DNA from 4 places in the Thalassolituus pacificus genome. Region 4 is predicted to be linked to each of the others. Evidence: predicted binding sites of a transcription regulator. Region 4 holds the regulator's gene; each other region holds the start of a gene.
What was found. The regulator sigma-54, encoded in region 4, starts transcription at its own class of promoters, with help from an activator protein. The targets are predictions, from matches to a motif close to TGGCACNNNNNTTGCTNT.

Region 1: NYR02_RS17810 (CmpA/NrtA family ABC transporter substrate-binding protein) is a predicted target of sigma-54. The motif match lies at 2,534-2,551, and genes of this name have one in related genera.
Region 2: atzF (allophanate hydrolase) is a predicted target of sigma-54. The motif match lies at 6,590-6,607, and genes of this name have one in related genera.
Region 3: ytfE (iron-sulfur cluster repair protein YtfE) is a predicted target of sigma-54. The motif match lies at 3,684-3,701, and genes of this name have one in related genera.

The regions. Positions count from the first base shown of each region.
Region 1 covers NZ_JAOANI010000029.1:8,591-16,599, forward strand. The annotation lists gene NYR02_RS17800 (hypothetical protein) at 1-732, shown strand, start outside; gene NYR02_RS17805 (nitrate- and nitrite sensing domain-containing protein) at 1,034-2,320, shown strand; gene NYR02_RS17810 (CmpA/NrtA family ABC transporter substrate-binding protein) at 2,685-4,082, shown strand; gene NYR02_RS17815 (ABC transporter permease) at 4,244-5,260, shown strand; gene NYR02_RS17820 (ABC transporter ATP-binding protein) at 5,276-6,211, shown strand; gene NYR02_RS17825 (alginate export family protein) at 6,237-7,409, shown strand; gene NYR02_RS17830 (NAD(P)/FAD-dependent oxidoreductase) at 7,496-8,009, shown strand, end outside.
Region 2 covers NZ_JAOANI010000015.1:626,558-634,566, forward strand. The annotation lists gene NYR02_RS10000 (SDR family oxidoreductase) at 1-585, opposite strand, end outside; gene NYR02_RS10005 (acyl-CoA dehydrogenase family protein) at 720-1,943, opposite strand; gene NYR02_RS10010 (sensor domain-containing diguanylate cyclase) at 2,070-3,767, opposite strand; gene NYR02_RS10015 (hypothetical protein) at 3,982-4,116, opposite strand; gene NYR02_RS10020 (putative bifunctional diguanylate cyclase/phosphodiesterase) at 4,087-5,832, shown strand; gene NYR02_RS10025 (DUF1569 domain-containing protein) at 5,870-6,397, shown strand; gene atzF (allophanate hydrolase) at 6,645-8,009, shown strand, end outside.
Region 3 covers NZ_JAOANI010000015.1:75,738-83,746, forward strand. The annotation lists gene NYR02_RS07505 (ABC transporter ATP-binding protein) at 1-590, shown strand, start outside; gene NYR02_RS07510 (ABC transporter permease) at 587-1,417, shown strand; gene NYR02_RS07515 (nitrous oxide reductase accessory protein NosL) at 1,437-1,985, shown strand; gene tatA (twin-arginine translocase TatA/TatE family subunit) at 1,999-2,154, shown strand; gene mog (molybdopterin adenylyltransferase) at 2,236-2,769, opposite strand; gene ytfE (iron-sulfur cluster repair protein YtfE) at 2,946-3,641, opposite strand; gene norR (nitric oxide reductase transcriptional regulator NorR) at 3,823-5,367, shown strand; gene NYR02_RS07540 (HesA/MoeB/ThiF family protein) at 5,383-6,132, opposite strand; gene moeA (molybdopterin molybdotransferase MoeA) at 6,459-7,685, opposite strand; gene narL (two-component system response regulator NarL) at 7,688-8,009, opposite strand, start outside.
Region 4 covers NZ_JAOANI010000028.1:47,492-55,500, forward strand. The annotation lists gene ptsN (PTS IIA-like nitrogen regulatory protein PtsN) at 24-482, opposite strand; gene hpf (ribosome hibernation-promoting factor, HPF/YfiA family) at 486-788, opposite strand; gene NYR02_RS14845 (RNA polymerase factor sigma-54) at 820-2,319, opposite strand; gene lptB (LPS export ABC transporter ATP-binding protein) at 2,448-3,173, opposite strand; gene lptA (lipopolysaccharide transport periplasmic protein LptA) at 3,170-3,799, opposite strand; gene lptC (LPS export ABC transporter periplasmic protein LptC) at 3,786-4,349, opposite strand; gene NYR02_RS14865 (KpsF/GutQ family sugar-phosphate isomerase) at 4,349-5,323, opposite strand; gene NYR02_RS14870 (calcium/sodium antiporter) at 5,320-6,282, opposite strand; gene NYR02_RS14875 (ABC transporter ATP-binding protein) at 6,467-7,279, shown strand; gene mlaE (lipid asymmetry maintenance ABC transporter permease subunit MlaE) at 7,279-8,009, shown strand, end outside.

The DNA.
Region 1 (8,009 bases), on a different contig from region 4:
GCTGACAGCGCAGAAGAGATTATGGAAGTCCGCCTGCTGGTCAAACGCAGTAATGGCTGGATTTTTATTCCTTATGTCTGGGATAGCAGTATTGATGATGCCCGCCTGGCAATATCCGGAAGTCAGACCCCTGTCAGCTTCAGCCATAACGGTGAAATGCTGAATCTGACCTATGAGTCCCCTTCTCTGTTGCGCTGCCAGAACTGTCATCAGGTTAAAATTAATGAGCAGCTCAGTTTTGTGCCCATTGGGCTGAAAATCCGCCACCTGAACCAGACCATTGAGGTCAACAGCCAGGCTATTAATCAACTGCAATACTGGCAATCGCTGGGCATTATTACCTTACCGGCGGGTGAACATCCGTATGCCCCTGACTGGCGCGATACATCGGCACCGCTGCAACAACGCGCCAAAGCTTATCTGGATATTAACTGCGCGCACTGCCACAACGATAACGGCGCCGCCGCTCTTTCCGGCTTAAGGCTGGAATACTGGCGCAGCGCTATCGACTACACCCACGGCGTCTGTAACTCAGCCCATGGCTGGCGTGGTGGTGGTTTTGATATCTGGCCCGGCCGTGGTGATGAATCCAGCCTGCCTCTGCGCATGGAATTAAACGGTGCAGCCGACCGCATGCCGCCGATAGGGCGCAGTGTCGCCGATGACGACGCCGTGGCTTTAATACGCGCCTGGATTGATACCCTGCCCGCGCAGGACTGTGCCAGCGGCTGAACCACGCCCTGTAACACTAATAAAACAGGCGGCCATAGCCACCGACAACTTTTGCACCAGAACAGAGCGATTTTATATCGCTCTGCCGCTTTACTGCGCAACCAACCGACGTCAGCCCTTAACACTATCGGGTTTAAACGTTTATTCCTGTCCACAAAGCCGATAACACAACGTTAATCTGATCAACGACTGCACAACCGTTAACTGCTCCTTTTTATTAAACAATATTTAACAGCTGGTATTCATCTTGCACCAACGCTGAGCAAAGCCCTTATTTATTTGCAAAGAAGGATTCATTTCCGTGCAGGATCTTCACAGCGTTGCCTATTTTCTGAACCTTGGTCAGCAACAGGAAATACAGGAGCTTGAGCAATTTGCCCGCACCGGCCAGCTGGTGATTGCCATCAGCAATCTGTTGCATCAGCTGCAGTACGAACGCGGATTGTCCAACCGCTTTCTCGGCAGTGCCGGCCTGCGCTGCCAGCAGGAACTGCAACAGCAGTGGCACAGCAGCAATGAGCAGCTGGCGCTGTTTCATAAAGCCCTGGCCAACTTACTGCCAGAGCACGGGCAGCATGCTTTTCCCGCACGCTGGTTTCGCCGTCTGGGTTATGCCCTGCACAGTCTCGAACGATTGCCACAACTGCGGCAGGATGTTGAACAGCTGAAATTCAACACCACCGTTGCTATTAAAGCCTATTCCGAAATGATTCAGAGCTTGCTGGCTGTGGTGTTCGAGGCCGCAGGCAACGCGGCCGATGAAATCACCGCGCGCATTCTCGTCGCCATGTTTAATTTAATGCAGGGCAAAGAGCTGGCCGGACAGGAGCGCGCCTGTGGTGCTGCCGGATTTTCCGCTCATGAATTTGACCCCGGCCTGCGTCAGCGCCTGACACAATTAATCGACCGCCAGGATCGCTGTTTCCATATATTTACCGACTACGCCAGTGACGAAGCTCTGAGCGCCTGGGAACAGGTTCAGCGCGGTGAATTCCAGCTCGAATTTGAACGCCTGCGCCGTCTGGCCCTGACCGCCGGCCCGCAGTCACTGGCAGCTGCCGATTATGATGTGCGCTGGTTTATCTGCTGCTCTGAACGACTGGATGCGATCAAGTATGTCGAAGAAGTACTGGAAACCCAGCTGCTGTCCCACAGTCAGCAACGCATTCTGGCCGTACGTGAAGCCGCTTCAGGTCCTGACCAGCAAGGGCATGATCTGCAACGCGGGGCCTTCGACGATGTTCCCTCTTTTGCTCTGTACGTCAGCCATTCACAGTCCGCCGGGCATGAATCAGACCATACCCTCAGCGGCCCTGATGACGATATGGTGCATAACGTCAGTAAGCCGGTGGTCGAATTAATCGAAGCTCAGGGCCAACGCTTAAAAAGCCTGAATGATGAACTGGATGCCGCCCGTACCGAACTGCATGAGCGCAAACTGATTGACCGCGCCAAACGTGAACTGATTCAGCGCCGCCAGATGAGCGAACAGGAAGCCTATGCGTTATTACGCAGTATGGCGATGAATCAGAACCGCCGTCTGGTGGATGTTGCTGCCGGTTTATTAAGCATGACCGAGCTTCTTTAAATCAGGTTGTGCACTGCACCAAGTCGCAGCACCAGCGCATAACCTGCTCTTCAGCAGAGCAAAAAAAATCCTTGCCGTAACAACGCAGGGATTTTTTTATTCCTGACAACTGCTTTTAAAAACCTTAGGGTTGATTGCAACCCAAATAAAAACAGGAAGTTAGCGGATTAAAATGCGTTAAAAACGCCATAGACGGACATTGTCCGAAAACTCTGGCACGCTTCTGGCAATACCTATTCTGAATTTCTTATTCAGTGCATACCCAATGGCGGGTAAACGTACTGACACATTTTAACAGCAAAGGCGCTTACAACGGGCAACCGTTGTGGCGCCTTTTTTTTTGTTGCCAAGAAAGGGGAAGACCATGCAAGGACTGAACACTCTGCGCCGCACACTGATAAAAAGTGCATTGATTCTGACCACAGGTCTGGCCAGTGGTTTATCGGCATTATCGATACCACTCAGTCATGCTGATGATTATCCGGAAAAAGAAGAACTGAAATTCGGTTTTATTAAATTAACCGATATGGCACCGCTGGCTATTGCCTATGAAAAGGGTTTCTTTGAGGACGAAGGCTTGTATGTCACCCTTGAAGCACAGGCAAACTGGAAAGTATTACTCGACCGTGTGATTGATGGCCAGCTGGATGGCGCCCATATGCTCGCGGGTCAGCCATTGGGGGCAACCATAGGATTTGGCACCAAAGCCGATATCATTACCGCCTTCAGTATGGATTTAAACGGTAACGCCATTACCGTTTCCAATGATGTCTGGCAGCAAATGAAACCCTTTATCCCCAAGGATGCTGAAGGGAAACCCGTACACCCGATTAAAGCCGATTACCTGAAACCTGTTATAGAAAAATACAAAGCCCAGGGTAAGCCATTTAATATGGGCATGGTTTTTCCGGTATCCACCCACAACTACGAGTTACGCTACTGGCTGGCAGCTGGCGGTATTAACCCGGGTTATTACGCTCCGGCAAAAGGTGATACCTCCGGCCAGCTGAATGCTGATGCCCTGCTTTCGGTGACACCGCCACCACAAATGCCGGCAACCATGGAAGCCGGTACGATTTATGGTTATTGCGTAGGCGAACCCTGGAATCAGCAAGCCGTCTTTAAGGGTATTGGCGTACCGGTTATTACCGACTATGAAATCTGGAAAAATAATCCGGAAAAAGTATTTGGCGTCAGCAAAACCTGGGCAGAAAAGTATCCGAACACTCACAAGCGTGTGGTCAAAGCACTGATCCGCGCTGCCGCCTGGCTTGATGAAAATAATAATGCCAACCGTGAAGAGGCGGTAAAAATCCTTGCTAAGCCACAGTATGTGGGTGCCGATTACAAAGTGATCGCTAACTCTATGACCGGTACTTTCGAATATGAAAAAGGCGATAAGCGCTCTGTACCGGATTTCAATGTCTTTTTCCGCTACAACGCCACCTACCCGTATTACTCCGATGCCATCTGGTATCTGACACAGATGCGCCGCTGGGGACAGATTGCCGAAGCTAAACCGGATGACTGGTACAAAGACATCGCCAAAAAAGTGTATCGCCCGGATATCTATGCCGAAGCCGCAAAAGCTTTAATAGCTGAGGGTAAAGCCAATACCAAAGACTTCCCTGACTTCAGCAATGAAAGCGGCTTCCGTGCTCCTCAAAGCGAATTTATCGACAACATCACCTATGACGGTCAGCAACCGAATGCTTACCTGCAGAAGCTTGCTATCGGCCTGAAAGGTGAGCAAAAGCTGTAACACAGGGAATAAGCCGGCTGTTAAAACAGCCGGACTAAAACAGCCGGACTAAAACAGCCGGACTAAAACAGCCGGACTAAAACAGCCGGACTAAAACAGCCGGACAATCATCACACATTCATCGACATTGTGCAGTCAACTGAATCCGTCAAGGAGATCCTATGAGCATTGCCCTGACCCAAACATTAAGCAAAATAAGCTGGCTGGAACCGATGATTAAAGCCGCTCAGGGAGAAAACCGCAGCCAGAACCTGAGAATTATTGCCAAAGCCATCGGCATTCCTCTGGCAGGGATTCTGGTGTTTTTAATGATCTGGCATGCGTCCGCATCAAGCATTGACACGTCGCTGGGAAAATTCCCCGGACCGGCCGATGTTCTGAGCCAGAGTAAAACCCTGATCAGCGAACATATTACCGAACGTGAAAAAGCCGCAGCGTTCTACCAGCGCCAGCATGAACGTAACACTGAACGCCTGGCACAGGACCCGGACTATGTCGTAAAAATCCGCGACTATACCGGAAAACCAACCTACGTTGATCAGATTGGCACCAGCCTGATCACGGTTCTGAGCGGTTTTCTGATTGCCTCACTGATCGCCATTCCGCTGGGTATTGTTATTGGTTTAAGTGCCAACCTGTACTCGGCATTTAATCCGGTGATTCAGATTTTCAAACCGGTATCGCCTCTGGCCTGGCTGCCGCTGGTCACTATGGTGGTCAGTGCTGTCTATGTCAGCGATGACCCGCTCGTGGCAAAGTCATTTGTCACTTCCATGATTACCGTCATGCTCTGCTGCCTGTGGCCAACCGTTATTAATACCGCCGTGGGCGTCGCCTCTATTTCTCAGGATCTAAAAAATGTCAGTCAGGTACTGCGTTTAAGCTGGCTGACTCATGTACGGAAAATTGTGTTACCTGCCGCTATTCCGATGATGTTTACCGGTCTTCGTCTGTCGCTGAGTATCGCCTGGATGGTGCTGATTGCTGCGGAAATGCTGGCACAAAACCCCGGTCTTGGAAAATTCGTCTGGGACGAATTCCAGAACGGCAGCTCAAATTCCCTCGGCCGAATTATGGTCGCGGTTATTACCATCGGCTTAATCGGCTTCGCCCTTGACCGCATGATGTTGCTGCTGCAGCGCATGGTGTCCTGGGATAAATCCGCCACCTTACGCTGAGAACCGGAGAATATTATGAACCCATTACTCGAACTGACTCAGGTAGGTATTGAATTCAGCACCGAAAAAGGCAGTTTCCGCGCATTGCAGAATGTCGACCTTAAAATCAATAAGGGCGAATATATTTCACTGATCGGCCACTCCGGCTGCGGCAAATCCACCGTGCTGAATATTGTTGCCGGTCTGCTGCAGGCCACCGAAGGCGGCGTAGTTCTGAAGGGCAAAGAAGTAAACGAGCCCGGCCCTGAACGTGCGGTGGTTTTTCAGAACCATTCTCTGCTGCCCTGGCTCAGTGCTTATGAAAATGTCGAGCTGGCAGTAAAACAGGTATTCCGTGGCAAAAAATCCAAAGCCGAAATGAAAGCCTGGATTGAGCACAATCTGGAGCTGGTGCATATGACCCACGCCATGCATAAACGTCCGGATGAAATTTCCGGTGGCATGAAGCAACGCGTGGGTATCGCCCGGGCACTGGCGATGGAGCCTCAGGTGTTATTAATGGACGAGCCTTTTGGTGCGCTCGACGCCCTGACCCGCGCCCACCTTCAGGATTCATTAATGGACATTCAGAAAGCGCTGAATAACACCGTCATTATGATTACCCATGATGTCGATGAAGCGGTCTTACTGTCTGACCGCATCGTTATGATGACCAACGGCCCCGCCGCCACCATCGGTGAAATTCTGGACATTAATCTGGAACGTCCGCGTAACCGCCTGCAGTTAGCCGATGATCCACGCTATAACCATTACCGCCATCAGGTGCTGAGTTTCCTCTATGAAAAACAGCGTAAAACCGATGACAGCCAGACTGCTGCCCAAAGCAGCGCTCCGGCAGAACAAACAACAATAAAAGAAAAGAATGAAACCCGCGCGATAAACACCCCGGCCGGACAAGCTGATGCCCATGGGCCGGAGCAGGAAAAACTCAATACATTGAAAACCGCCTGAATTATCACATACCGGAGAACACATAATGGAAATGAGAAAAAGCCTGATCGCTGCAGCCCTGGGTTTGGCCGCAAGCCAGATAGTATTCAGTCAGAGTGCGCTGGCAGAAAGCAGCATTACTGACACGCTGAAACAAGGGGATGTTATTGCCGATCTTCGCCTGCGTTATGAAAGCGCGGATGATGACGATGCCACCGATAAAGATTCAGCGACCGCCCTTACCCTGCGTTCACGCCTGGGTTATGAAACAGCCGATTTTAACGGCTTTAAAGTGCTGTACGAAATTGAAGATGTACGCGCTGTCATCAACGACTATGCTCCGGAAAATACCGATTATGATACCGTCGCCGATCCGGAGAACACCGAAATCAACCGTGCTCAGATCAGCTACAGCAAAGATGGCTTCAGCCTTGTAGCCGGTCGTCAGCGTATTATTCTCGATAACGCCCGCTTCGTCGGTAATGTCGGCTGGCGTCAGAATGAGCAAACGTTTGATGCGCTAAAAGCAAGCTATAAAACCGGTGATCTGAATCTCCAGTACGCTTACATCGATCAGGTGAACGGTATTCTGCGTAAATTTGATGCCGACGTTACCAGCCATTTACTTAATGCCACCTACTCCGGACTCAAAGCCGGAAACCTGACCGGTTACGCCTATTTATTAAAGGATGACGACAGCGACGCCAAGCTGGATACCTACGGTGCGCGCTTTGCCGGAAAAACGGCCGTCAATGATCTTAGCCTGATCTACAGCGCAGAATTTGCTACCCAGTCCAGCGATGATTTTGATGCCAGTTATTATGCCCTGGAAGGCGGCGTGGTGTTGTCCGGCATTACTCTCGCACTGGGTAATGAAACCCTCGGAAGCGATGACGGCGCCTATGGATTCCAGACCCCGTTAGCCACCAAACACGCTTTTAATGGCTGGGCAGACAAATTTCTGGCCACTCCGGCCGATGGTCTGAGTGATACCTACATTAAAGCCGCCGGAGCCGTTGCCGGTATCAAATTACTGGCCATGTATCATGACTACAGCGCTGACGAAGGCAATGACGATAAAGGCAGTGAGGTTAATTTTCTCGTCGCTAAAAACTTTGCTGAGCATTACAGCGCCGGTGTGAAATACGCCACCTACAGCGCCGGAGATACCGGCACCGACAGCGCCAAAGCCTGGCTGTGGCTGGAAGCAAAATTCTGATTAAGCGTCAGCCTTAACACTCAGTCTTAAAGCAATATGGCGGTGCCCTTACGGTACCGCCATCTGCCAGATAACAGGAGATATACATGGCGGCAAACATACTGGTGATTATTGGCAATGGCCTCGCGGCTAACCGTGTGCTGGAGCAACTGGGCGAAGATCATCCGTTCAGTGCCGTTCAGGTTCTTAGCGATGAACCTGTGGCCCATTACAACCGCATTATGCTCTCACCATTACTGGCCGGCGAAACAACGTTAAATGCCATTACGCCGCATGATAAAGACTGGTATCAGAGCCGGCGTATTGCTGTTTATCTGAATCAGAATGTTGAACAGATTGATAAACAAAAGCAGCAGGTAATCTGTTCTGGTGGCGACCGCTTTTCTTATGATGCGCTGATATTCGCTACCGGCTCCCGTTCCTTTGTGCCTGATATTCCCGGTTCAGATGCGAGTAATGTGGTTGGTTTCCGCAGTCTGCGCGATGTTGACACGATGCTTGTACGCTTGCCGGATATACAACACGCCACCGTGATTGGTGCCGGATTGTTGGGTGTAGAAGCCGCCACGGGTCTGCGCAGCCACAGCATTCAGGTAACTC
Region 2 (8,009 bases), on a different contig from region 4:
GTCGGAGGTTTTCATGCCGTGATTGAGGTTGGTGCGGAAGAAGCCAGGGCACAGTGCGGTGGTGCCAATGCCGTAGGGCTTAAGCTCAAAGTGCATGGTTTCAGAGATGGCCACCACGGCGGCCTTGGTGGCGTTGTAAGACGCCATTGACGGCGCTTTCATCAGACCGGCCAGCGAGGCGACGTTAATAAAGTAGCCGCTGCCCTGTTCTTTCATCATTGGGGTAAAGGTACGGCAGCCCAGCGCTACGCCTTTCAGGTTAATGTCGATAACCCAATCCCACCAGGCCCATTCGCCGGCTTCGATACGGTCACCGGTTGCCACGCCGGCATTGTTGATAACGACGTCGATGCCCCCCCAGCGCTTTTTCACTTCCTGTTCCAGTACCGCCCACTGCTCAGGTACGGTGACGTTAAGTTCGCAGATCCAGCCTTTGCCTCCGGCCTGTTCGACCATGTTCAGAGTTTCGGCGGCACCGCCCATGTTGATATCTGCAATGCAGATGTCTGCGCCTGTTTTGGCAAAACGCAGAGCCAGTGCCCGGCCCAGTCCGCTGGCGGCGCCGGTGATCAGTACCTTTTTCATCCCGTATCCTCAAATGCAACAGCGGCTGAAGTCGCCGCTGGAATGATGCTGATTGTGTTGTGTGCTTAATGGCCTGTTAAGGGGCGTTTGTGACATAAGTCCGGGAGCGCGGCCGGACCGCACTCCCATCAGCCTCAGGCGTCTTTCATGTACTTTTTGTATTTCATCATTTCGATCTTGGCGATCAGTCCACGGTGAACTTCATCCGGGCCATCGGCCAGACGCAGGGCGCGAGCTGCGGTGTACAGACCCGCCAGCGGCAGGTCTTCGGACAGGCCGCCACCACCGTGCATCTGCATGGCGGCATCAATAACCTGCTGGGCCATGCTCGGGGCAATCACTTTGATCTGGGAGATTTCACTCATCGCTCCCATGGCACCGACCTTGTCGATCATCCAGGCCGCTTTCATCACCAGCAGGCGTGCCTGCTCGATGTTCATACGGGCGTTGGCGATGATGTCGCGGTTGCCACCCAGATTCATCAGCGGCTTGTGGAATGCGGTACGGCTGGCGGCGCGGATACACATCAGTTCCAGCGCTTTTTCGGCCATACCAATCAGGCGCATGCAGTGGTGGATGCGGCCAGGTCCAAGGCGACCCTGGGCGATTTCGAAACCACGGCCGGGGCCGGCGATCATGTTGCTCAGCGGCACGCGGACGTTATCGAAGCTGACTTCGCCGTGGCCATAAGGCTCATCGTAGAAACCAAACACCGGCAGCATGCGCTCGATTTTTACGCCTGGTGCATCGAATGGGAATAACACCATCGAGTGTTGCTGATGGCGTGGTGCATCGGGGTTGGTAAGCCCCATAAAAATACCGACTTTGCAGTTCGGGTGGCCGATACCGGTGCTCCACCATTTGCGTCCGTTGAGCACCACTTCGTCACCCTCAACGGTGGCGGTGGCTTCCATGTTGGTGGCGTCAGAGGAGGCAACGCCGGGCTCGGTCATGCAGAAGGCGGAGCGGATTTCACCGGCCAGCAGTGGCTTCAGCCATTGTTCCTGCTGTTCTTTGCTGCCGTATTTTTCCAGCACTTCCATATTGCCGGTGTCCGGCGCGTTGCAGTTGAAAATTTCCGGGGCAATAAAGGAGCGGCCGGTTAGCTCAGCTACGGCGGCGTATTCCTGAGTGCTCAGACCGGCACCGTAGTGCTCGTCCGGCAGGAACATATTCCACAGTCCGGCCGCTTTAGCTTTGGCTTTCAGCTCTTCGATGATGGGCAGCACCACCCATTTGTTATCCAGGCTGTGCAGCTCGCGCAGGTAGTCTTCTTCAACCGGTTCGATTTCATTTTTGATGAATTCTTTAACGCGTTTGATGTAGTCCTGCGCTTTGGGAGAATGCTCAAAATCCATGGGGTCGCTCCGTAGAATGGATGGTTAATGCAGCAAGTCTACGGAGGCTTTTGGTATGTATGAACTGAATAATCTGAATGGCTTGGTATTTATGGTGCTTATGTATTAGATGGCACCTGCGGCGCTTCAGGTGGCGCTGCGATGATGATTGCGACCATGTCGTTTGGCCTGATACAGCGCCTGATCGGCGGCTGCGAGAATGCTCTCCAGACTGTCATGGTTGCGCGCCAGGTAGCTGCCGGCGCTGAGCGTCAGGGCGATGGGCTGTTGTTGCTGGTCGAGCACTTCCTGCTGTGCGGCGACGGCCTGACACAAACGCTCACCCAGTTGATCAAGCAGTTGCTGGTCATCGGTACGGATCAGAATCAGAAACTCATCGCCACCCCAGCGCGCTGCATGGTCATAAGGGCGCAGCACATCGGTAATGATATTGGCCGTGGTCATCAGCGCCTGGTCGCCGCTGGCGTGGCCATAACGGTCGTTGATGCCCTTGAAGTGATCAAGATCCAGCCAGATCAGACCAAAGGGTTCTCCCTCACGCTGCAGACGCTGGTGTTCGAGGCTGAGTTGCTGAGTCATGCCGCGGCGGTTAAGCAGGCCGGTGAGAGCGTCTGTCTGGGTCAGGCGTTCGAGGGCCTCGGTGCGCTCCTGTACTTTCTGTTCCAACTGCTTTCGTGTCAGCAGGGTGGCGGCGGCCATTTCCTGAAAATGCCGCAGCAGGCGTCCGACTTCCCCGGAGCTGTGACGTGGCAGTAAAGGCACGGTGTGTTGCCCTGAACGCAGCTGGCTGATGGCCCGCTCAAGCAGCGCCAGAGGGTTCAGGATGTAACGATTAAGCGCCAGATGAAACAGCAGCAGGGCCAGCAGTAAGAACACGCCAGAGACGACAAAGATGCTGTTAAAGGTGCTGAGTGGCAGCAGTGTATCCAGTTCCAGCAGGGTGATTTCATACCAGTCGATTTCCGGCAGGTAGATGACGCCAGCAAGATAGCGCTGCTGATCAATGGTCAGGTAGAGGCTGCCCACCTCACCGGGGTTGTGCATCACCTGTGGCAGCAATGCCTGCAGCTGCGCGCGTTCCAGTGGATCGCTCAGCAGTTGTTGTATGGTTTTTTTGTCTCTGGCCTGCTTGGTTATGCTGGCAAAATCAATCTGGCTGGGGTCTCGCGAGACCTGAATCGCACCCTCATGATCAAAAAACAGATTGCTGATGCCGGCTTCGGTCTGGCTGACGACCTGTTCGATAAAGGTCGTGAGGTCGAGGCCGCTGCCGACCACGCCGAGGATTTTATCGCCGTCACGCAGCAGGACATCAATCCACAGTTTGGTGACGCCCAGCGGAATATCCGGATTTACATTCAGGTGAATATCACGGTTCTGTTCGATGATGCTGTAAAACCAGCGGTCATTCGGGTTATCCGCGTGCAGGGTGTAGCGGTATTCGGCACCGGCAAACTCGTTATTGGCATTGTTATGGTAATAATCGCCGGATTCTCGCAGGGCGACAAAATAGCTCTGGTCGGCAAAGTTATGACGGAAATTCTCCATCTCGGCCAGTGCCTGAGCTTTCAGGGTCTTATCGTCGGGCGCGCGTGCCCAGGCGCGCAATACCTGTGAATCGGCAAACTGCCGGGCCAGAGTAACTTCGCGGATGATGGGTTGCAGGGTACGGGTTTTTTCCAGTTTTACCTGGGTTTCAAAGTGGCGCAGCGCCCATTCCTGCATCACCCCCAGCGCAATCTGTTGAGTCAGTAACCACAGACCAGCGCCGGTCAGCGCGATCAGGATCGTGGTCAGCAGCAGAAAACGGGGACGAAGGTTCATGTGGCTTCCTGATTCATTAATGCATAAAGAATAGGCGTTAACAGAGCGAAGGTAATGTTATGGATATAACTGGTTACAAATTTCCGGCAGACAGAAACAGCGTAACCGATGCCAGAGGCTAAAGTGATACGTAAGACTGTGTAATAGGATTGCAGCCATTTATTCGGATCAGAACAACATTCCACTGCTGGGCCATGATGCCAGTGCTCTGCGTTCAAAGCGTCTGCTGCAGATTACCAGCCTGACGCTGCTGGGCCTGCTGCTGGCCGCGTTTGTCGCCACCGGGCAAACGCAGCTGACGGTACTGGTTGGCTGTGCCGTGCTGGTGCTGGCCGGCTGGTTTGCTCATCAGCAGAAGCCGGGTATTGCCGCCAATATTCTTCTCTGGGCGCTGACGACTATGTTATCGGTGCTGGCCTGGCACTCCGGTGGCGTGCGCGATATGGCGGTGCTGGGGTATCCCGGCGTGCTGATTTTTGCCGCTATTCTCGGCAATGTGCGGCTGTTTTCGGGGTTGTTGTTGTTTATTGTCGGTTACTGCTCGCTGATGGCCGCGCTTACCATTACCGGTTACTTCCATCCCTTTTTGCCAGACGTTGAGTTCAAGCATCTGGTGTTTACCGATGTTATTTTGTTGATTACCGGCTTTAGTGTGTATTTGTTATTGAGAGATCAGCGCCGCTTAATGCGTGGCTTACGCGAAGAGAATCAGCGGGTACGCAACAGTCAGCAAACCATTGCCCGGCTGGCCAGTCAGGATCAGCTGACGGGGTTATCCAATCGCCGTTTTGCTGAAGAATCCTATACCCGTTTGTATCAGCGTTGTTTGCGTGATGAGCATCCGCTGGCGGTGTTTTTTCTTGATCTGGATAATTTCAAACCGGTGAACGATTCACTCGGCCATGCAGCGGGGGATTTATTGCTGCAGCAACTCTCGGGTCGGCTGCAGGCAATCAGTCGCGCAGAGGATGTACTGTGTCGTTTTGGCGGAGATGAATTCCTGATGATGGTGGCACTGGATGGTGAGGAAGAGCAGCTGACCACCATCGCGCAAAACATTAAAGCCGCCGCCACGACGCCGTTTTTTATTATGCAGACGCAGATCGAAATCTCCGGTTCGGTGGGCATTGCGCTGGCGCCTGAACATGGCACCGAATTTAACACGCTGTGCAAATATGCCGATCTGGCGATGTATCAGGCCAAGCATGAAGGCCGCAGCGTGTACCGTGTTTATAACGACGATATGGGCCGCGCCAATATCGATAAATTCAATCTGATGACGCAAATCCGTCAGGCACTTAAAGACAAACAATTCCGCCTGTTTTACCAACCGAAAATGGATATTCGCAGCGGCCGGGTTTGTGGTGTTGAAGCATTAATCCGCTGGCCACAGCCTGATGGTTCGTATATTGCGCCGGACGATTTTATTCCGCTGGCTGAAAGCAGCGGTGTCATTGCCGATATTGGTCACTGGGTGTTACAGGAAGCTTGCGAAGCCTGTATGCGCTGGCGTCAACAAGGGCATGGCAGCGTGGGTGTGGCGGTGAATTTATCCTATGTGCAGTTCCGCGATGGCTCGCTGGAGCGCAGCGTACAGCAGGTGTTGCGCCAGTCCGGGTTGCCTTCATCGGCGCTGGAGCTGGAATTAACCGAGTCAATGTTAATTGGCGAAGGTGATGACATCAGCCGCCAGCTGAGCGCCATTCATCAGATGGGCGTATCATTTTCGATTGATGATTTTGGTACCGGTTATTCCAACCTCGGGTATCTGCGCCGCTTTAATGCTTCACGGCTGAAAATCGATAAATCCTTTATTACCGATCTGGGTGTATCGCAGCGTGACGAACCACTGGTGCGCGCCATTATTCAGATGGCGGCGAGCCTGGGACTGCATTCCGTGGCTGAGGGGGTAGAAGACGAAGCAACGCTGAATCTGTTAAGACAGTTAGGTTGTGATGAAGCGCAGGGCTATTTTTGGTCGCGGGCATTGCCTGAGCATGAATTTATCGCATGGCTGAAACAGCATAATGCTATCTCGGAGCTGCCGCATTCCTCAGAATTGTGACAGACTCGGGTCCTCTTAATCATTGGCCGGAGTCTGCGTGAAACGACGTATTTTACTGAAAACAGCGGTTGCTGTTCCTGTGGTTCTGGCAGGTGGTGGTGCTGGTATCAGTGCTGTTGCCGCAGGGAAAGAATACAACCTGTCTTCATTATTTGAGGAATTGCAGGCGCTGGATGGTCAGCACTTGCGCAGTGGTACCTCATGGTCGGTCAGTGAAGTTTTTCAGCACTGCGCGCAAAGTATCCGCGGTTCCATGGATGGTTATCCGCAGCATTATTCCCCCGTGTTTAAACATACCGCCGGCAGCGCGGCGCTGGCGGTATTCCGCGCCAGTGGAGCTATGCGCCATAACCTGACAGAGGGCCTGCCCGGCATGCCGGTCGCCGATGCCTCTGTTGAGCAGAATGCTGCACTGCACATGTTGTTGGCTGCGCTGCAGGATTTTAACGCTTATCAGGGCGCGCTTGCCCCTCATTTTGCCTACGGTGAGTTAGATAAGTCAGCTTATGCTGCCGCGCATTGGCTACATATCCGCAATCATCTGCAGCAGATATTCCCCGCCTGAATCTTTTTATCCAGCGATAAACACAATGGGGTGAAATATTATTTTTGCCCCGTTCTGATGCATGATTTTTTTAACTTTGCGCTCAAAAGGCGCGTGATATTCCCGCTGTCATTCCTGTTTTTTCCGACCATCTGTTGCAGAAATCCCGTAATCACGGGGCTGCGGACTGTTTTCAGGCATGTTTTTATAAACTGGCACGTCTATCGCTCTGTCACTTGTATACAAGGTTGAACACATTGGCAGTGCTATGAGCGACATCACATCAGAAATATCAGGAAAATCATTATTCGGCTGGAGTCTGAATGACTGGGGTAAAGCGTATCGCAACGGTGGCAATGCCAGCGCATTACTGAGTGCATTACTGGCGGAAGTGCGTCAGCAGGAAAGTACGGCCGGATCTTTAAACACCGGCAGCGTTTGGATTGAGCTGGCCAGCGAGCAACAACTGGGCGCGCAGTTAATTCAGCTGCAGCAATTACTGGATGCCGCCGATGGTGATATGCAGGCACTGCCGTTATACGGCGTTCCATTTGCGGTTAAAGACAATATCGACGTCGCCGGATTTTCGACAACCGCAGCCTGTCCGGAATTTGCTTATGAGCCGCAGGCAGATGCAACCGTGGTTCGCCTGTTGCGTAACGCCGGTGCCATTGTATTAGGCAAAACCAATCTCGATCAGTTTGCCACCGGGCTGGTGGGCACCCGTTCACCTTATGGTGCGGTGACCAATCCATTTAATGAAGAATATATCAGCGGTGGTTCCAGCTCTGGTTCAGCCGTTGCGGTTGCGCGCGGTTATGTACCTTTTTCATTGGGGACCGATACCGCAGGTTCGGGCCGGATTCCGGCTGGCTTTAATAACATTGTCGGGCTGAAAGGCAGTAAAGGCGCCCTCAGCACTCAAGGGGTCGTACCGGCCTGCCGCAGTCTGGATTGTGTGTCTGTTTTTGCTTTAAACGCCCTCGATGCCGAACGTATTTTTGCACTGGCTGCACAGTTTGATGAGCTGGATGCGTATTCCCGCCGGGTGGGCATTTCACCATTAAAAACCATTCGTCGTCTGGCGGTGCCAGCCGAGATGCCATGGTTTGGTGATGATAGACAGCAAGCTGCTTTTACTGCGGCTCTGGCGAAAGCAGAAAGTCTGGGCTTTGAATTAATCCGCACCGATTTCTCGCCCTTGTATGAGTTGGCGGCGTTGTTGTATCAGGGCCCCTGGGTGGCTGAACGTTATGCTGCCGTGGGTGAATTTATTCAGCAGGATTCCGCCGGAATTAATCCGGTGGTGAAAAATATTATTGCCGGAGGTAATAACGGCACAGCGGTTCAGGCCTTTAATGCTGAGTACCGGCGCATGGAACTGCTGCGGGAAATTCAGCAGTTATTTCAGGGCTTTGATGCGCTGTTTGTTCCGACCGCACCCTGCTTTCCGACCCTCGCAGAGGTTGCAGAGGAGCCTGTTAAGGTTAACAGCCAGCTGGGTACGTATACCAATTTTGTCAATCTGGCCGATTTATGCGCCATCGCTTTACCGGCTGAATTACGCAGCGATGGATTACCGTTTGGCATCACAGTGATTGCGCCGGCTTTCAGCGAACCGGCGCTGGCGGCT
Region 3 (8,009 bases), on a different contig from region 4:
TCGGAGAATTACTGGAAAAAGTCGGGCTGACCCATGCCGCCACACGTAAAGTAAAAACCTATTCCAAAGGTATGCGTCAGCGCTTGGGTCTGGCTCAGGCACTGCTGGCAAATCCGCGTCTGTTATTACTGGACGAGCCGACCGTCGGTCTGGATCCGGTAGCCACGCAGGAACTTTATCAATTGCTGAACGAGCTGCGTCAGAACGGCACCGGCATTATTCTCTGTTCGCACGTATTACCCGGTGTTGAACCTTATATCAGCCGCGCCGCCATTCTTGCCGGCGGTCAGTTACAGGCCGTCGGTACCCTGAGTGAATTACGCCGTCAGGTAGCATTACCTACGCGCATTCGCCTTGGCAGCCTCTCGGAACCGGAGCACTGGCAAACCCGGTTATCCGGCCTCGGCTTCGATTCCCGCTGTATTGGCCGCGATGCTCTCGAAGTTTTAACTCACAATGGCGCCCGCCGGGAGTTACTTAACACCCTGATAAACAGCAGCGAAGCCGCCGATCTGGAAGTCTGCCCGCCGTCTCTCGACGATCTGTACCGCCATTTTGCGGTCGTTCCGGCACAGGAGAAATCGCAATGATGCAAGTCTGGAATATCGCCATTAAAGAGCTGAATGATGGCCTGCGTAACCGCTGGCTGCTGGCCATCAGCCTGCTGTTTGCCATTCTCGCTGCGGGCATTGCCTGGCTTGGCTCAGCCGCCGCTGGCCAGGTGGGTTTCAGCTCCATTCCGGCAACCATTGCCAGTCTGGCCAGCCTGGCAACGTTTCTGGTTCCGCTGATTGCTCTGCTGCTTGCTTACGATGCCATCGTGGGTGAAGAAGAAGGCGGAACCCTGCTGTTATTGCTGACCTACCCGCTCAGTCGCGGGCAGTTACTGCTGGGAAAGTTTATCGGTCACGGACTGATTCTTGCGCTCGCCACGTCTATTGGCTTTGGCAGTGCCGCCGTCGCCATTGCATTATTGGTCAGCGATCTGGATATCTGGCTTCTGATTCAATCGTTCTCACGGTTTATTTTTTCAGCCACGTTACTGGGCTGGGTATTCCTTGCTTTGGCTTATTTTCTCAGCAGCAAAGCCAGCGAAAAATCGACCGCAGCCGGCCTCGCTCTTGGCGTGTGGTTTTTGTTTGTGCTGGTGTTTGATCTCAGTCTGCTGGCACTGCTGGTCTTCAGTAAAGGACAGCTGAACCCTGACCTGCTGCCATGGCTTTTACTGCTTAATCCCACCGATATATTCCGGCAAATAAATCTGTCCGGTCTTGGCGACAGCAGTGCAATGAACGGGGTTATGGCCCTGGGGCAGGATTTACCCATCAGTAATCCTGGACTGTGGATCTCATTATTTATCTGGTTGATTTTCAGCCTGGGTATTGCTCATTTCACCTTACGCCGCCGTGCGATTTAATTTTAGAAAGGATAAGTTTATGAAAAAAGTATGCTCTTTCATTTCTGTTGTCACCCTGATGCTCAGTGCCTTGTTGGCCGGTTGCAGCCAGCCCACCAACAGTGAAACCACGAAGCGGTCACCTGTCGCCTTTCATTCCTCAGATGAATGCCACGTGTGTGGTATGGCCATCACCCGTTTTCCTGGCCCCAAGGGCGAGGCGATAACCGGCAACGGTAAAATCAGAAAATTCTGCTCATCCGCTGAAATGCTGCACTGGTGGCTGCAGCCTGAAAATCAGGTTCAGCAAATGACGTTATACGTTCACGATATGAGCCGCAGTGATTGGAACCAACCGGATGATGCACATCTGATTGATGCCATGCAGGCATTTTATGTTGTTGCTCCGGACATGGCAGGCGCGATGGGTACGCCAATTGCCAGTTTTGCGGATAAAGAAAACGCAGAGATATTTGCCTCTGACAGAAAGACCAGCGTGATGACATTCAGCCAGTTAAAAGACGCACTGCTGCAGCATCAGCAAATGATGGGCGACAACCATTCCGAAGATCACAGCATGCATCATTAAGGTAGGAATTATTATGGGAATAAGTCCATGGCAGTTACTGATCGTGCTGCTGATTGTACTTGTATTATTTGGCAGTAAACGGCTGCGCTCTCTGGGAGGTGATCTTGGTGGTGCGATCCGGGATTTTCGTAAAGCCGCCGACAAACAACCCGAGGATAGCGAACAATAGTCCTGATTCGGCACGGATGCCGGCAGGCAGCTTCTGCAAATATCTAAAAAGCTGCTATGCCGGCACAAAAGCAGAAAATAATCAGCTCGCCGGACGGAAAATACTGATGACCTCCGGATTACATTCCAGATAGGGCCCATCCATAAGATCAATACAGTAGGGAACAGCGGGAAAAACCGCATCCAGACACTGACGTATTGCTTTCGGCTTGCCCGGCAGATTAATAATTAATGATTGTTTTCTGAGTCCGGCAGTCTGGCGTGAAAGAATGGCCGTAGGCACATATTTTAAGGATTCCATACGCATCAGCTCACCGAACCCCGGCATCATACGATCACAGACCGCCTCGGTTGCCTCCGGCGTCACATCACGCAGAGCCGGCCCTGTACCTCCGGTAGTAATTACCAGACAGCATTTTTCCTCATCCACCAGCTCACACAGTGTTTCTTCAATCTGTGGACGCTCATCGGCGATCAGACGATAAACCGCTTCCCACTCACCGGATAAATATTCCGTTAATGTTTCACGGATAGCCTGGCCCGAAATATCTTCATAAATACCGGCACTGGCTCTGTCGCTGACCGTCAGAATGCCGATACGGATTTTTTTCTGCATGATAACTCCTGAAGTTTCCGGAAATTCAGTAACAGGGGTAAATATACAACGATATACCGCCGCTATCAGTTATTGTTATGCGGAAACCTGATGTGAACAATTAAGATTTTTCTTAAATCACTGAGAAATCCGTGCGAAGACGGGCCGATTCGCACCGGCCCTTCGCAGGTTTTATATTACTGGCAGCTGCCGCAGCAGTCTGAAGACGTTGCTTTAGGTGGGACAAACAGAAAATAATTTTCCAGCGTGATGTGCCGCATAAGATCATCCACCAGCGTCTGCAGGCCCAGATACAGCGAACGCCAGCTGTTACAGGCACCGGCCGGAACTTTCATATTATTGGTCAGACTGCACAGGCGGTTAATAGCTTCCAGATGTTCCAGATGCTCATCCTGCATCACATTAATAGGGCCATTCGGATAAATTCCCCCGGCCAGCATCGGAAACAGGATCTGCTCCTCTTTCATCATATGGCTTTCCAGCTCATGACTCATATCGCGCAACAGATCAGCCAGCCCGTGCGGACAACTTGAGGAATCGCCATGCACCCGTTCAACTTTGGCTGCCAGAAACATCAACTCCGGCAACTGCTCACGGTGACGGGCATGATACCGTTCCAGAATATGTCCAATCAGTTTCATACGGGGCTCCTTACCCCAGTTGATTGCCGACTCATCATAACGATGCTCTGTCATTTCAAGTTCAGCCAAACCCGCAACCACCTCTTCCGGATCAAGTCCCTTATGTTCCAGTGCCTGCTGCAAGCTCACCATGCCCTGATTGCAGAAATTAATATCCAGCTGACGTAACAAAGCAGAAGCACCGGGAATGGTTGTGGCAATATCACTCAGAGAACGATTCAGAATTTCCATAAACTCTCCTGATATATAAAGGTTTTGATTCAACAGAAGTGATCAGCAAGATGCAGGCCAGCCGCCAGAGCGCATACTTGCTGCCGGTCAACAGAGGGTGGGTATAAATAACCCGGATATTCCCTGTAAAATCTACACTTTGGTAAATACCACCAAGCACACACCAACACAGAGACTTCTCATGCCCGGACAACAGCTGCTTACGGAACTCATCAAAGATATGCCGGCCGGCGAACGCTTTGAGCATATCGTTAAAAGTATCCGCACCAGCTTTAACTGCGGCGCTGTCGTTCTGCTGCGATTGCAGGGTGAATATCTGCGCCCTGTCGCCGTCTCCGGTCTGGTTACCGAAGCGCATGGCCGTAAATTCAGTCTGGCTCAGCACCCACGCCTGTCGGCCGTTATGACCACCAGCCATGCCCTGCGCTTTCCGCCGGACAGCCCTCTCCCCGATCCCTATGACGGCCTGCTGGAGGCCCAGCCGGGGGAAGCATTGCCGGTACATGACTGCATGGGCACCAGCCTCTGGCTGAACGGTGAGCGCTGGGGTGCCCTGACCCTCGACTCTCTGACTCCGGGCACCTTTGATCAGAGCCGCATTGACGAGCTGGACAGCTATCGCCCGATACTGGAAACGGCCATCCGTATCAGCATGCTGGAAGAAGAAATACGCGGTCTGCGCCGGGTCCGGCTGGATGGTGCCGGCAATCTTGCGACTGGCACCGAAGCCGATAATGAAATCATCGGCAACAGCAGCCCTATCCGTCAGATAAAAAAAGAGTTGGATGTTGTTGCGGCTTCCGACCTGCCGGTATTGCTACTGGGAGAAACCGGCGTTGGTAAAGAAATTTTTGCCAGCTATACGCACCGGCTTTCGACACGCGCCGCACGGCCAATGGTATATATCAACTGTGCGGCACTGCCGGAACACCTCGCTGAAAGTGAATTATTCGGCCATGTTAAAGGCGCATTTTCCGGTGCTACCAGTGACCGCGCCGGGCGGTTTGAAACCGCAGATAAGAGCACACTCTTTCTTGATGAGGTCGGTGAATTACCGCTGCCGGTACAGGCCAAGCTGCTGAGGGTTTTGCAGAATGGTGAAATACAAAGACTGGGCAGCGATAAGACCCGCCATGTGGATGTCCGTATTCTGGCTGCGACCAACCGCAACCTGAAAGAGCAGATTACCGAAGGCGCATTCCGGGCCGATCTGTATCATCGCCTGTCTGTTTATCCTATCCCGATTCCTCCCCTGCGTGAGCGCGGGCAGGACATTCCTCTGCTGGCCGGGCATTTTCTGGAATTAAACCGCACCCGCTTAGGGTTGCGCAGCCTGCGCTTATCGGCCGATGCCGAGGCAGCACTGCAGACCTATCCATGGCCCGGAAATATCCGTGAGCTGGAGCATGTTATCAGCCGGGCAGCCATCAAGGCGCTGAGCCGGGGAGCACAACGGCACGATATTGTGACTCTGGATTGCCGTTCACTGGATCTTGAGCTGCCGACCTCCCGTCACCATGCACACGCAACAGGCGAAGACAGCAGTGATTCATTACTGAAAGCGGTGCAGGGAATGCCAATGAAAGAAGCCGTTAAATACTTTCAGCAGACTCTGGTTCTGCACGAACTGCAGCAACAGCAAGGCAGCTGGAGCAAAACCGCACGGGCTCTGGGTATGGACCCGAGTAATCTGCACAAGCTGGCACAGAAGCTCGGGCTTAAATAAACCGTACCGCTTTACTCAGGACTGAGCAGCGCAATCGGCACAGTCCGGGCGGCGAGTAATCCGCCATTCATGAAAGCGGCTGGCACGGGCATCAAACGACAGCAGCCGCCCACACAGAGACTCACCGGCAGCGCTCAGCAGCTTCAGGGCTTCCACCGCCTGTAACGTACCGATAACTCCTACCAGAGGCGACAGCACGCCACTCTCACTGCAATTACGCTGGTCCGGCTGCACATCCGGATACAGGCAACGGTAACAGGGGCTGTCGGCCCGGCGCGGATCAAACACCGTCAGCTGACCGTCCATGGCGACAGCGGCCGCACTGACCCAGGGAATTCGGTGTTTCAGCGCCGCTTTATTGAGGGCGTAACGGACCAGAGGCTCGTCGGTGCAATCCAGCACCAGAGAAAACTGCGGTAAAACCTGCTCAAGCCAGGCAGCATCTGCGCGGCGGATTTCGGTATGCACCCGCACATCATGATTCAGCTGCATCACGGTTGCCGCGGCAGACTCGGCTTTGCTCATTCCCACCCGATCCTGCGGATGAATAATCTGGCGTGGCAGATTGCTGAGATCAACATGATCATCATCCACCAGCGTCAGCTGCCCGATACCGCTGGCCGCCAGATAGGGTAAAGCGGCCGCGCCCAAACCGCCCAGACCAATCACCAGAACATGGCTGTCACACAGGGCCAGCTGGCCATCGATATCAATCTGGGGGAGGAAAATATGCCGGCTGTAACGCAGCAGTTGTTCGTCGTTCATGGTGTTAAGGCACCTCTGAATAATTCTGCACAGCTTCGCGTGAGTGCTGCAGAGTGCTTTTGACAAGGCGTCGATTGCAGTAAATGGCGAGCCCTTTATAAAATCGACAACACCGTCAAAACGCTCTGCAGCCCACGCCCTTCGGGGCTTGCTGAAAAAATCCAGCTCGGTGTTGCCACGTTTTGACGTAACCCGCTATGCCTTCAACATGGCGCCTTGATCTGAACGTTTTCAGTAAGCCGAAGCGGGCACTGAATTATTCAGAGGTGCCTTAGGACCTGTTAACACTAAGTGAATCGGGCCTGTTTAATTAGTGTCAACAGGCCCTAATTCAATAATGCACCCAAAGGCATTACACGAACCTGCTCGCCCGGTGCGACATGACCGCGCTCCGCGTCAAGTACGGCATACCCCTGAGCATCAGCAAAACCATGCAACAGGCCAGAGCCCTGACTGCCACACGGCGAGGCCATTAATACACCCGCTTCAGAGTCCAGACGGATGCGCTGAAAGTCCTGCCTTCCCGGTTGTTTTCTGAAGGCTTCTGCAGCGGTTGCCAGCAGCGGCAGCGCCGCCTGAACACGTTCGCCACACAGCTGGCGCAATACCGGCTGAGCCAGTTGATCCAGGGTTACAATGGCCGATACCGGATTGCCCGGCAGACCAAAAAACCAGCTGTTTTTTACGCGTCCGAAAGCGAAAGGTTTACCCGGTTTCATGGCAACCCGCCAGAAATTAACCTCGCCCAGTTCATCCAGCACCTGACGGGTATAATCGGCATCACCGACTGAAACACCAGCGCTGGTGATAATAACGTCGGCTTCCTGTGCTGCTGCAGCAATGGCAGAGCGCATGGCCTCAAGGGTATCCGGCAGCCAGGCAAAGTGGATAATTTCAACCGGCATGCGCTCCAGCATCGCCCGTAAAGCAAAGCGATTGCTGTCATAAATCTGGTGTGACTCGCGGGAGTTGCCCGGCTGGCATAATTCATCGCCACTGGAGAACAGGGCAACCCGTAATTTACGGAAGACCTCAGCCTGCGCCAGACCGACGCTGGCTAATAAGCCAATATGCAGCGGAGTTAAACGTTGTCCGGCAGCCAGCATCACCTCACCGCGACGGATGTCTTCTCCGGCATGACGCACATGGCTGCCGGGGTGGAGTGGTACCTGCGAAACAATACGCTCGCCATCTGCCTGCACATCGACCTGTACATCTTCCTGCATGATGACGGTATCGGCGCCGGCCGGCATTTCGGCGCCGGTCATAATCCGTAACGCCTGCCCCGGCTGCAGCACACCACGGAAGGGATGCCCCGCCAGTGCCGCACCAGCCAGCGTTAAACCGGTGCTGCAGAGCAGCTCTGCATCACGGCTGTGCAGCGCATAGCCATCCATCGCCGAGTTATCAAACGCCGGCACGGTTTCCGGTGCATAAAGAGGTTTTGCCAGAATGCGTCCGTCCAGTTGCTGCAGAACGACACTCTCTTCACCCAGGGCATATCCGGATGTCGCCGCCAGCATACCGGCAACAGCATCGGCGACAGACTGCATACTCACCCCTTATCTTCACCCTGCTGGTTCACCATCCAGACCGCCGCTTCCACACGGGAGCGCAGTCCGAGTTTTTTCAGCAAATGCTTCACATGAACCTTGACCGTACCGTCGGAAATATCCAGCTCGCGGGCAATAACTTTGTTGCTCATACCCTTGGCAATGCATTCCAGAATCTCAACTTCACGTCCGGTCAGGGCATCCAGTTCAGATGCAGGACGCACCGCCGGACGGCGAATAGCAGCAGCCAGAACCTTGGTCACCGCTTCACTCAACACCATTTTGCCGCCGACAGCCTGCTTAATCTGCTCCAGTAGCATATCC
Region 4 (8,009 bases):
GCTTGATCAGACCCGCCTTATGTTCAGTATTCGCTTAATGCCCGCTGATAAAATTGCTGTGCATCCGGCGCTTTACGCAGGGCTTCGCGGTAGGCTGGCTCGCTGAAATTCCGCGCCAGCATCGCTAATACCTGCAGATGTTGTTCGGTGGCTTCTTCCGGTACCAGCAGGGCGAAGACCAGATCGACCGGCTGGCGGTCGATGGCATCGTAATCCACAGGTTCCATCAGTCGCAGCAGTACGCCCATCGCCTGGTCACATTGTTTCAGGCGGCAGTGGGGAATGGCGATGCCTTCGCCAATCCCGGTACTGCCCAGGCGTTCACGGCTGAGTAATCGCTCGTAAATATCGTCGGCGGAACTATCGCTGAGTTGCTCAGCGATAAAACCTGCCAGGTACTCCAGCAACTTCTTTTTACTGGAAACCGGGGCATCAATCAGAGTGCGTTCCGGTGTGAGGATATCCTCGATGCGAATGTCCATTAATCAGCCTTGTCCGTGTTGCCGCGCCACCAGTTTTTCTTTGTGTTTCAGTACCTGACGGTCGAGTTTGTCGGTCATCTGATCAATAGCGGCGTACATATCGTCGTTTTCGGCGCTGGCATGCAGATCGGCACCACTGACGTGGATGGTGGCTTCGGCAATCATGCGCTCTTTGATCACGGTCAGGGTGACCTGGCCGTTGGTAATGTTGTCAAAGTGGCGTCCCAGCTTGGACATTTTTTCGTCTACGTAAGTTTGCAGAGATTCGGTAACGTCAACGTGGTGACCGCTGATATTAATCTTCATGTCCAACTCCTTGTTGCTGGCTTGTTGTTTTTCAAATCAATTGTTTACGTTCATTCGATGGCGGAATCATCATGGCTTCACGGTATTTGGCCACCGTACGCCGCGCCACCTGAATGCCTTTATCCCCCAGTACCGCCGCGATTTTGTTGTCGCTCAGCGGTTTGCGGGTGTTTTCTTCGGCAATCAGTTTTTTAATCATGGCACGGATTGCGGTGGAGGAACATTCGCCGCCGCCATCGGTGCTGACATGGCTGGAGAAAAAGTACTTCAGTTCGAAGATTCCGCGTGGTGTATGCATGTATTTCTGCGTCGTCACACGGGAAATAGTGGATTCGTGCATGCCAACGGCTTCGGCAATATCATGCAGAACCAGTGGCTTCATGGCCTCTTCGCCCTGTTCGAAAAACTCAATCTGATATTCAACGATTTTGGTGGCCACTTTCAGCAGGGTTTCATTACGGCTTTGCAGGCTTTTGATAAACCAGCGGGCTTCCTGCAGGTGATCACGCAAGAAGGCGTTGTCGGTGCTGTTATCAGAACGGCGCACCAGTGAGGCGTAATCGGCATTAACGCGCAGTTTTGGCGCAATATCGGGGTTCAGCTCAACCCGCCATTCGTCGCGGATATTGCGCACCAGAACATCCGGTACCACGTATTCGGCCTGTTCGGCGCTGATGCCGGAGCCCGGCTTAGGGTTCAGTTCTTTGATCAGACGCAGGACGGCTTTGAGGTCATCTTCACGCAACTTGGTTTTGCGCATCAGCGTTGGGTAATCTTTGCTGCCGAGCAGCTCGATATAATCGCGGATCACCATTTTGGCTTCGCTCAGCCACGGGGTTTCGGCTGGCAGCTGCTGTAATTGCAGCATCAGGCATTCACGCAGGTCGCGGGCAAAAGCACCGGCCGGATCAAATTGTTGCAGACGATGCAGTACGGCCATCACTTCGTCTTCTTCGACGTCCAGTGCGGGGTCCATGCTTTCCAGAATGTCTTCGACAGTGGTGTGCAGGTAGCCGTCGTCATCGACGCCGTCGATCAGCATCAGGGCGATTTCACGGTCGGTGTCGGACATGGGGGTCAGGTTCAGTTGCCACAGCAGATGATCCTGCAGATCTTCGGTGCTGGCGTGACGCGAGTCGTAATCGAAATCGTCGTCGATGGCGTTACTGCTGCTGCCGGAGGCAACGCTGGCGGTGGTCTGGTAGGTATCTTCCCACTGACTGTCGACGGGCAGGTCGTCAGGTAATTGCTCTTGCGACCACTGTTCGTCCAGCTCCGGCGTGTCGTTGTGGCTGTCATCCTGACTGCTGACTTCGTTGCTGGTGGTGGTGTCGTGATCGCTGTTGCGTGACAGGTCGGGCAGATCATCGTGCTCGTGCTCTTCCACTTCGAGCATCGGGTTGGAATCGAGGGCTTCCTGAATCTCCTGCTGCAGATCAAGGGTGGACAGCTGAAGCAGGCGGATGGCTTGTTGCAACTGAGGGGTCATGGTCAGGTGCTGACCCATCTTTAACTGAAGAGACGCTTTCATAAAAGTTCAGTAATCACTCAGTATCGGCATAGTCTGTGCATTATACGCCAAGCGGTAAACCTTGGAATCTTTTGTGCATATTCCTTTGCGCTGAATCATCAGCAGCGTCCTGGCTGCCAGGGTCGCCATCACAGGCGGAAATCCTCGCCCAGATACACTTTACGTACCTGCTCGCTGGCGAGTACCTGCTCGGGGGTGCCTTCGGCAATAATGTGGCCGCCTCCGACAATATAGGCTTTCTCACAGATAGCCAGAGTTTCACGTACGTTGTGGTCGGTAATCAGTACGCCAATTCCCCGCGCTTTAAGCTGGCGGATGATGTCCATGATGTCAGCTACAGAAATTGGGTCAACCCCGGCGAAGGGCTCATCGAGCAGAATAAACGACGGCTCTGCGGCCAGTGCGCGGGCAATCTCTACGCGGCGGCGCTCACCACCAGACAGCGACATGCCCAGGCTGCTGCGGATGTGCTGAATATGAAACTCATTGAGCAGATCTTCCAGCTTTTCCAGACGCTGCGCGCGGTTGAGGTCTTTGCGCGTTTCCAGAATGGCGAGGATATTATCGGCGACACTCAATTTGCGGAAAATGGAGGCTTCCTGCGGCAGGTAGCCAATGCCCTTTTGCGCCCGGCCGTGCATCGGCAGATGGCTGATATCTTCGTCATCGATTTTGATACGGCCTTTGTCGGCCTGCACCAGATTCACAATCATATAAAAACAGGTGGTTTTACCGGCACCGTTAGGGCCGAGTAAACCGACAATCTGGCCGCTGTGCACCGACATAGAGACATCTTTAACGACTTCCCGGCCGTTATAGCTTTTTGCCAGGTTTTCGGCTTTCAGCGTTTTCATGGCTGTTCCTGCGCAGGAGTATCGTTAAATGTACTGTTGTCAGTGCCGTTATTGGCCGCGTTGCCGGTGGCCGGTGGCTGTGACTCTTGGGCAGGAGCCTGCGGCTGGATAACCACTTTGATGCGTTGCTTCTCGCCGTCGCCAGCAGGCTGACCGGTGGTATTCGTACCGCCACTGGCCGTGACCGTTTCTTTGGTCATGTCGTAGAGAATGTTCTCGCCGCTGAATTGGTTGCCATCCTGTTGCAGCTGGGCGTTACCCTGAACTTTGATTTCACGCTGCTGGGCAAAGTAATGAATGCGCGTGCCATGGGCTTTGGTCAGCGGTTTGCCGGCATTAACCTGTTGCTGATAGCGCGCCGGATTGTCTGTGCTGCCTTCGGCAACGGCTTCTTCCAGCGTGTCGTTGGTGCGGATAATCAGTAAGCGGTCTGATTCAATGCGCAGCGTGCCCTGAGTCAGAACAACATTGCCTTCGTAGATCACCACGCCCGCTTTGCGGTCAAGTTCGGCGCGTTCAGAAAGAATGGTCATCTCCTGTTGCCAGTCGTCGGGCAGGGCCTGCGCGACGGGCACACTGCACAGGAGAAACAAGCTGGCCAGAAGGCGGTGATTATTGCGGAACATAGCGGGTATCCACCTGTGATTTGAATTCCATGCGCTGGCGCGCGATATCCAGTGTCATACCGGTTGCGTTAATACGGGTTTGGGGGCTGGTAATGATTACCGGCTGGTCGGTTTCGGCCAGCTGCTGGCGGCTGTGATAGGTCAGTGTGCTGGTCTCAACCAGTATGTCGTCGCTGGGTTGGGTGGGGTTCAGCGGACGGATTTCTACCTGACCAACAAGACGCAGCGATTGTTCGTCATCCAGCATCGTTCCTTCGAGGGCATTCACCTGCCAGGTCTGGCCTTCATCATCGGCGGACATCAGCAGTGGCTCGGCAAATAAGGTACTTTTGGTTTGCGGATAATGCGTTGAGCGGGCGGCAACAAAGGTTTGTTGCAGCTTGCCACTGTTGTCGTACTGGCGGTTATACAGACCTTCACCATAGTAATCCGGCTCATGGTTCTGTTGTTCGCTCAGGGCAGGAGCCTGTTCCTGGGTGTAGCGATCGACTGCCAGCAGGGCCAGACCAAAAAACAGGGTCAGCAGCAGCAGCAGATAGCGCTTGCGCATCAGATAACGCCTGCGCGTAACAGATCATGCATATTGATTACGCCAACGGTTTGGTCGCCATCTTTAACCACCAGGGCGTTGATTTTGTTGTCTTCCATCAGCTTCAGCGCTTCGGCCGCAAGGGTGCCCGGCGTGGTGGTTTTACCGCCGACGGTCATAACATCGGCCATGGTGGCGGTGTGGATGTCGACACCGTTATCAATCGCGCGGCGTAAATCGCCATCGGTGAAAATACCGCTCAGCTTGCCGTTGTCCTGCACTGTGGTCATGCCCAGGCCTTTGGACGTTACCACCAACAGTGCTTCTGACAGCGTTGCCGCAGACGTTACTACCGGAATCTGGCTGCCACCGTGCATGATGTCTTCTACTTTAAGCAGCAGACGACGGCCAAGTGAGCCGCCCGGATGGGAGAAAGCGAAATCTTCGGCGGTAAAGCCACGGGCTTCCAGCAGCGCAACGGCCAGTGCATCCCCCATGACCAGAGCACAGGTGGTGGAGGAGGTTGGTGCCAGGTTCAGCGGACAGGCTTCCTGATTCACTCCGGTATTCAGGTGCGCATTTGCGGCACGGCCGAGGGTGGATTCCGGATTGCCGGTCATGCTGATCAGCGCGGTGCCGAGGCGTTTCAGCAGTGGCAGCAGGCTGGTTACTTCGCCGGTTTCGCCGGAATTAGACAGGGCAATCACAACATCAGAAGGCTGAATCATGCCCATATCGCCGTGGCTGGCTTCACCCGGGTGTACAAAAAAAGCCGGGGTGCCGGTGCTGGCCAGTGTCGCCGCCATCTTGTTGCCAATATGACCGGACTTGCCCATGCCGGTGACTACAACGCGCCCTTTGCAGTTCAGAATTAACTGGCAGGCGGTGGCAAAATCATCGGTCAGGCGACCTTCCAGCTGAGCAATGGCCTCCTGCTCCAGTTTAATGGTGCGGCGGGCAGATTGCAGAAAATCAAAATTCATATCAGTGGTCATGAGTTAGCCATAAAAAACAGAGATGCCAGATAGCCAGCGTAGCTGGTGGTCAGGAACAGACCGGCGAAACGTCCAAGATAGCCCTTACGATAACTGATTAAAAACAGAACCAACAGGGCGAGGGTCAGCGCCATCATAACCGCGTAGTCGCGGTACAGCGCCAGTGGATCAACCACGGTCACAGCCAGTAAACCAGGAATCGGCATAACGGTGAGCAGGTTGAAAATGTTGGAGCCAATAACGTTGCCGATGGCAATGTCGTGGTGGCCTTTGAGTGCACTGGCAACCGAGGCCGCCAATTCGGGCAAGCTGGTGCCGATGGCAACGATGGTCAGGCCGATGATTAAATCGCTGACACCATAAGCGCGGGCAATTTCGGTTGCACCCCAGACCAGTAGCTTGGAGCTGAACATCAGTGCGACCAGTCCGGCTACCAGCCAGAACAGTGCGATGCGCATGGGGGTGTTTTCGATTTCGGCGGCTTCGTCTTCATCAACAATGGCTTCACCGGATTCGCTGGTATCAAGAAACATCAGATACAGCGCGACCGCCATTGAACCAAATAAAATGATGGCATCGGTCATGTTCAGTTCAAGGTCGGCCAGTGTCAGGCCACCAATAATGCTGATCAGGATGAGCAACGGCAGTTCTTTTTTCAGCAGCTTCTTTTGCAGCGGGATCGGGCTGATGAGAGCGGTGATACCCAGTACCAGGGCAATGTTAGTGATGTTGGAGCCGAGGGCGTTACCAATGGCCAGGTTGCCGGCGCCGTCGAGGGAGGCTACGGCCGATACGAACATCTCCGGTGCGGAGGTGCCCATGGCAACAATGGTCAGGCCTACAACCAGCGGAGACATGCCAAGGCGGCGGGCGGAAGCAGCAGCGCCAATAACAAACTTGTCAGCACTCCATACCAAAATAATAAGACCAGCAATAACGGCAGCATAGGCTGTGAGCATGGGGCACCAGGGTTAATTAGCAGCAGAAAATTCAGCGCGTCATTGTACCCAAGGTAATTCTGCACGCAATTGCAACTCAGCGTTTTATTCGGAGCTCATTACAATAGTTTACAGCCGTTGGTTCCACCCGGACATTCCGCTATGCTAGCCCGACTATCCGTACCGAGTTAAAAGGACGACATTCATGTCCGTCAGTCAGCCCTACGTCTCTGTTCGTGGAATGAGCTTCAGCCGTGGTGAGCGGCTGATTTACAATAATATGGATGTGGATTTTCCGCGTGGCAAAGTGACGGCCATTATGGGACCGAGCGGAACCGGTAAAACCACACTGTTACGTCTTATCGGTGGCCAGCTGTTACCCGACAGCGGCTCTATTATGGTCGACGGGCACAACGTACCGGATTTATCGCGCAAAGATCTGTTTGATCTGCGCCGTAAAAAAATGGGCATGTTGTTTCAGACCGGTGCACTGTTCACCGACCTTAATGTTTTCGATAACGTGGCCTTTCCGCTGCGTGTTCACACCGACTTACCGGAATCCATGATCCGCGATCTGGTGCTGATGAAGCTCGAGGCGGTTGGTCTGCGCGGTGCGCGACATCTTTCTCCGGCCGAACTGTCCGGCGGCATGGCCAGACGGGTCGCTCTGGCGCGCTCTATTGCCATGGACCCGGAAATTATTATGTACGACGAGCCGTTTACCGGCCTCGATCCGATCTCCATGGGCATGATCGTTAAACTGATCCGTGGTCTTAATGAAGCGCTGGGACTGACCAGCCTGCTGGTGTCCCACGATGTCGAAGAATCCTGCGCTATTGCCGATTACCTCTGCCTGTTGTCCGATGGCCGGGTGATTGGTTTTGGTACGCCGGAAGAATTAATGAACGAAGGTAACGATGAAGTCCGGCAGTTCCTGCGGGGCGAGCCTGATGGTCCGGTGCCTTTCCATTATCCGGCTGATGATTACCGCGCAGATATTCTGGCAGGAGTGAATTAATGCTGGCCAAATTAATGGACAAAATACAAGCCGTTGGCCGCACAGGCACCAGTGTGATTGAGGCCATTGGCCGTGGCACGCTGCTGCTGAAAAATTCGCTGTTGTGGGGCGGGCCGGGCAGTGCGGGCTTTCATGATCTGCTCAAACAGATTTACTCCGTAGGCGTGCGCTCTCTCATTATTATTGTGGTGGCCGGTTTCTTCGTCGGCATGGTGCTGGGATTGCAGGGCTATAACATCCTGATCGATTTCGGTTCCGAAGCGGCACTCGGCACCATGGTATCGCTGACGTTGTTGCGGGAATTGGGCCCGGTGGTCACCGCGTTACTGTTTGCCGGTCGTGCCGGCTCGGCATTAACTGCCGAAATCGGTCTGATGAAAGCCACTGAGCAGTTATCCGCGATGGAAATGATGGGTGTCGATCCGTTTAAGCGGGTAATAACACCGCGTCTGTGGGCCGGTATTATTTCGATGCCGATTCTGGCGTTGTTGTTTTCCACCGTCGGTATCTGGGGCGGAGCCTTTGTCGCCGTCGATATGCTGGGTATCGACGATGGCGCTTACTGGGGCAACATGCAGGCTTCGGTAGAGTTTTATGAAGACGTGGTAAAGGGCATTATCAAATCGATGGCATTCGGTGTGGTAGTGACCTGGATCGCGGTGTATCAGGGTTATGATTCGGTGCCGACTTCGGAAGGTATCGGTAAAGCAACGACTCAGACGGTGGTGAT